Regions from separate parts of the Pseudomaricurvus sp. ABR4_320 genome, predicted to be linked through region 1. Evidence: predicted binding sites of a transcription regulator. Region 1 holds the regulator's gene; the other holds the start of a gene.
The links. Region 1 encodes FliA, which starts transcription of late flagellar genes. Its sites were predicted from a motif close to TAAAGTTATNNNNNNNNCGGCCGATANCC; they were not measured.

Region 1 (2,474 bases):
GTTTGCGGGACGTCATGCTGACGGGCCCTGCCGGAATTAAAATTGTACCCGCGTCTTCCGGTGTTCAACAGATGGCGTCGCTGGGCAATCAGGAGCACGCCGCGCTGATCAACGCATTTAGTGAATTAAGCCATCAGCTGGATGTGTTGGTGGTTGATACCGCGGCGGGCATTTCGGACACAGTGGTCAGTTTTGTGCGCGCATCCCAAGAAGTCATGGTGGTGGTTTGTGACGAGCCTTCGTCGATTACGGACGCCTACGCGCTGATCAAACTCCTGCACAAAGATTACGACCTGACGCGGTTTCGCGTGGTTGCCAATATGACGCGCAGTGTTCAGGAGGGGCGCAACCTGTTTACAAAATTGCAGACTGTGTGTGATCGGTTTCTGGACGTGGCTCTGCAATATGTCGGTCACATACCCTTTGACGAGAATGTTCGCAAAGCGGTACGCCAGCAAAAACCATTGTTGCAATATGCGCCGAACTGCAAAGCCTCGCAGGCCATTCGACAAATGGCAACCGAGGTGGATCGTTGGCCCAGGCCCAGCAGTGCGCGGGGGCATCTGGAATTTTTCATTGAAAGTCTTCTGCAGCCAGCGCACGCAAGTGCTTGAGTTCAGAAAGGCAGGGTGCTGATCAAATTTGAACGGCGTTGAGAGGTCAGTGAGTTTTCTACCATGTGGGCAAGTAGCGATTCGGTTATGTACGAAAATCCCTCGCAGGACTTGAACTCCATTCGGGTTGAAGATCACGCGCCCCTGGTAAAGCGTATTGCCAGTCATATGATGATGCGTATGCCTGCCAGTGTGCAGATTGAAGATCTGATCCAGGCGGGCATGATCGGCCTGCTGGAGGCCGCTCAAAAATATGACCCTTCTCAAGGGGCGAGCTTCGAAACTTATGCTGGCATTCGTATCCGCGGCGCCATCGTTGATGAAATGCGTCGCGGCGACTGGGTACCAAGATCAGTACATCGCAACGCACGCCGGGTGGCAGAGGCTATTGCAACGGTGGAGGCCCGTGTTGGCCGCACTGCAGCAGACCAGGAAGTTGCCGAGGAGATGGACGTTTCGCTCGATGAGTATCATTCAATACTCAACGACACAACGTCGTGTCGTCTCTTCAGTTTTGAAGAAGAGGTCGGTGGCGAAGAATCGGTGGTGGAGCCGCTGGAGGAGTCAGGAGCCTTCGCGACGCCGCAGGAAGATTACCAGCGGGAGTCGCTGCGCAAATCGTTGGCAGAATCGATTGCGACGCTCCCCGAGCGCGAACAGCTCGTGTTGTCGCTGTATTACAACGAAGAAATGAACCTGAAGGAAATTGGTCAGGTGCTGGGAGTGAGCGAATCAAGAGTCAGTCAGATTCACTCTCAGGCGGCGATGCGACTGAGAGCCAGAATGACAGGTTGGACCAAATAACACGTGATAGTGACGCCTGTTTTAAGCGGCCTTTAGGGCTGTTTACGAGACTCCTAGTGGCGCCCTGTTTTTGTCGCTGAACCCCGGAGCTTACATTTTCCGGATTGGTCAGCCGAAAAACTGGCTAGGGACAAATCAGCTACTAGACTATTAGTAAAATCCCTTTCCGGGAAGACGGAGGTTTGAGTTGGACAAAAACATGAAAATCCTCATTGTCGATGACTTTTCGACAATGCGCCGGATTATCAAAAACCTGCTGCGGGATCTTGGCTTTACCAACACCCAGGAAGCTGATGACGGGCTGACCGCGTTGCCAATGTTGAAAAATGGTGATTTCGACTTTCTGGTGACGGATTGGAATATGCCTGGTATGACGGGAATCGATCTGCTGAAAGCGGTGAGAGCGGATGCCAGATTATCGTCGCTGCCTGTGCTGATGGTAACGGCTGAAGCTAAGCGCGATCAGATAATTGAAGCGGCTCAGAGTGGTGTAAACGGGTATGTGGTGAAGCCCTTTACGGCAGCTGCGCTGAAAGAGAAGATTGAAAAGATTTTCGACCGAGTCAACGGTTAAAAGAATAACCTCCCTAAGGTTGGCCCATGGATATAGTCCCGGAATTACACCAGAACGAAGAGTTTATTCAGGAGTTGCAGGACTGCGCCAAACAACTCTCCGAAAAGCTGGCCAGCGATGATTACAAAGGCGCTTCCGAACTGATCGGAAGGCTGATGGAGGCTCGCGATAAGAATATGTTCAACGCGGTCGGCAAGCTGACACGCGGCCTGCACGATGCCATCGTCAATTTTAACGTCGACGGCGATTTCAGTAAGGACCCACCGGACATTTGCGCGTCTGAAATCAAAGATGCGTCAGAGCGCTTGAATCACGTCATCGAAACCACCCGCGCGGCAGCAGACAAAACCATGGATATGGTGGAAGCCTCGGCGCCGATTGCACAGAATTTGTCAGAAGAAGCCAGTGCGCTGCAGGAAGAGTGGCGGCGCTTGCGCTCACGGGAAATGAGCCCGGAAGAATTTCGAGAAGCATATCATCGC
Region 2 (2,474 bases), on a different contig from region 1:
TTGAAAGGCCAGCCCGATGATTCGACCAAACTCTTCCAGTTGGTCCAGGATTGCGTTGTCCGACAGGCTGCCACAGATGCCTCCTGCAACGATGGCCGCCGTAATGAGAGCCCCGGTTTTGCCATTGTGCATTTGTTCCAGGCCAATAAGATCCAGACTCGTGTCCTGGGCTTCAATGTCCCTTGCTTGCCCCTCAACCATACCTTTTTGGCCCGCGGCGTTGGCAAACAATTGTACGATCCGCAGCCTTGCTTCTGCCGATAATCCAGTCTCGTTGCTGATGATATCGAATGCCAGGGTTTGCAGAGCATCACCTGCGAGGATCGCCAAAGCTTCATCAAAAGCAATATGGCAGGTCGGCTTACCTCTGCGCAGTGGATCATCATCCATCGCGGGCAGATCGTCGTGAATAAGGCTGTAGGCGTGAATGCATTCGATGGCGCAGGCCACCGTATCTACCGCGGCTGGGAGTGACGCTAGGTCGTTCTTACCTGCAGCGGCTGCTCCGGCGTAAACCAGGGCGGGGCGAATACGCTTACCTCCGCTGAGCAGGCTGTAGCGCATGGCGGCCTGCAGGCGAGTTGCTTCCGTTGCTGATTCTGGAATGAGACGCGATAGTGCGTTGTTAACGCGTGTTTGACTGGCGCCAAGGAAGACTGAAAACTCCGCAGCCATATATCAGTGCTCGTCCGCAGAGGCATCCGAGGATGTCAGCGGTTGCGCCTGAAGCTCACCATTCTTTTCCAGTAGCAGCTGAACTTTCTGTTCTGCTTCCTGTAATCGCAACTGGCATTCCCGAGTTAACTTAATACCGTTTTCAAAGGTTTGTAGGGCATCTTCCAAGCTGAGGTCGCCGCCTTCCATCACGGTGACAAGAGACTCCAACTCCGCAAGGGATGCTTCGAAGCTGACGGGCTTTTTCTTGGGAGGCATAACAGTGTGCTCGGAATGGATGTTGAGTGCGGTAACCATCGGAGGCGGCACCCTACCGGAGTGAGGCAACAGGGTCAAACTTCGGTTGCACGGGTACCTGCCAGCTGGGTGCCTACTTAACCAGCGTGCTGCCATAAGCCTGCTAGACTTGATGAAGTTACAGCAGCTTTTAGCGAAAGCAGCCTCTGGAGTGATGCTAGCGATCTTACCACAGCCAGCTGCTGAGTGTCTGACAGGAGATATGGCTTGGATTTAGCAACGATAATCGGGCTTTTGGGCGCGATTGGTCTGATCGTCGTCACCATGTTGATGAGTGGCGATTTGACCATGTTTGTCAATGTGCCCTCGTTGGTGATTGTAGTGGGCGGCAGTATTTTTGCTGTTATGGCCAAATTCGGTTTGGGTCAGTTTCTTGGTGCGGGAAAAGTAATTGGCAAGAGCTTTAACGCCAAGCTCGCTGATCCCATCGCTTTGATCGACGAAATCGTCGAATTGGCGGACGCGGCTCGCAAAGGCGGGTTGCTCGCACTGGAAGGGAAAGAGGTTTCTTACGAATTCCTATCAAAAGGCATTCAGCTGCTGGTCGATGGGCACGATCCGGATGTTGTGAAGTCTTTGATGGCAAATGACCGCAACCAGGCGGAAGAGCGTCATGGACAGGCTGCGACCATTTTGTCCTCTATTGCCAGTATGGCGCCAGCCATGGGAATGATCGGGACTTTGATTGGTCTGGTGGCCATGTTGGCCAACATGAGTGACCCAAAAGCTATCGGGCCGGCGATGGCGGTTGCCCTGTTGACGACGCTGTATGGCGCGATCATCGCCAACGGTTTTGCGGAACCTGTGGCCGACAAGTTAAAGCTTCGAGCGGCGGAAGAAGTGGTTTTGAAAAGCCTGGTTATTGATGCATTGCTGGCGATTCAGGCAGGCCAGAATCCTCGTGTTATTGACAGTATGCTGAAAACCTATCTGGCCGAAGGCAAACGCGCGTCTGCTGACGAAGGCTAGCGGCCATGAGTGACGAGGAACATAAATGTAAATGTCCTCCAGAGGGCTTACCACCGTGGATGGGGACATTTGCGGATTTGATGTCGTTGTTAATGTGCTTTTTCGTGCTCTTATTGTCGTTTTCAGAAATGGATGCGATGAAGTTTAAGCGACTGGCTGGTTCTATGGCGCAAGCGTTTGGTGTGCAGAACAAACTGAACGTGACCGATGTTCCTAAAGGAACCAGTATCATTGCCCAGGAGTTCAGCCCCTCTATTCCAGAGCCTACCCCTATTAATGAAATCTGGCAGAAAACCACGGAGTTGACCCAGAGTTCTCTGGATTTCCAGTGCGTTGAAGAGTTTGACGTAGAGCAGGGCGAAGAAGATTTAGAAGCTGGGACCATCGCAAAGATCAAGGAACAGTTAGAGGAGATGATTTCCGAAACCGAGCAGGACGCCATTGAGTTGGCCAACGCGCTGCACGATCAGATTGTAAAAGGTGAAATGGAGATCGAAACCCGAGGTCGCAAAATCATCATTCGTATTCGTGAG

Region 2: pomA (flagellar motor protein PomA) is a predicted target of FliA. The motif match lies at 1,086-1,114, and genes of this name have one in related genera.

Annotation. Positions count from the first base shown of each region.
Region 1 is NZ_JBSWVF010000004.1:227,657-230,130, forward strand. Features, by position in the region: gene ACXAFR_RS10055 (MinD/ParA family protein) at 1-614, shown strand, start outside; gene ACXAFR_RS10060 (RNA polymerase sigma factor FliA) at 678-1,418, shown strand; gene cheY (chemotaxis response regulator CheY) at 1,606-1,992, shown strand; gene ACXAFR_RS10070 (protein phosphatase CheZ) at 2,019-2,474, shown strand, end outside.
Region 2 is NZ_JBSWVF010000003.1:482,763-485,236, reverse strand. Features, by position in the region: gene ACXAFR_RS08290 (polyprenyl synthetase family protein) at 1-675, opposite strand, end outside; gene ACXAFR_RS08285 (exodeoxyribonuclease VII small subunit) at 679-972, opposite strand; gene pomA (flagellar motor protein PomA) at 1,180-1,941, shown strand; gene ACXAFR_RS08275 (flagellar motor protein MotB) at 1,947-2,474, shown strand, end outside.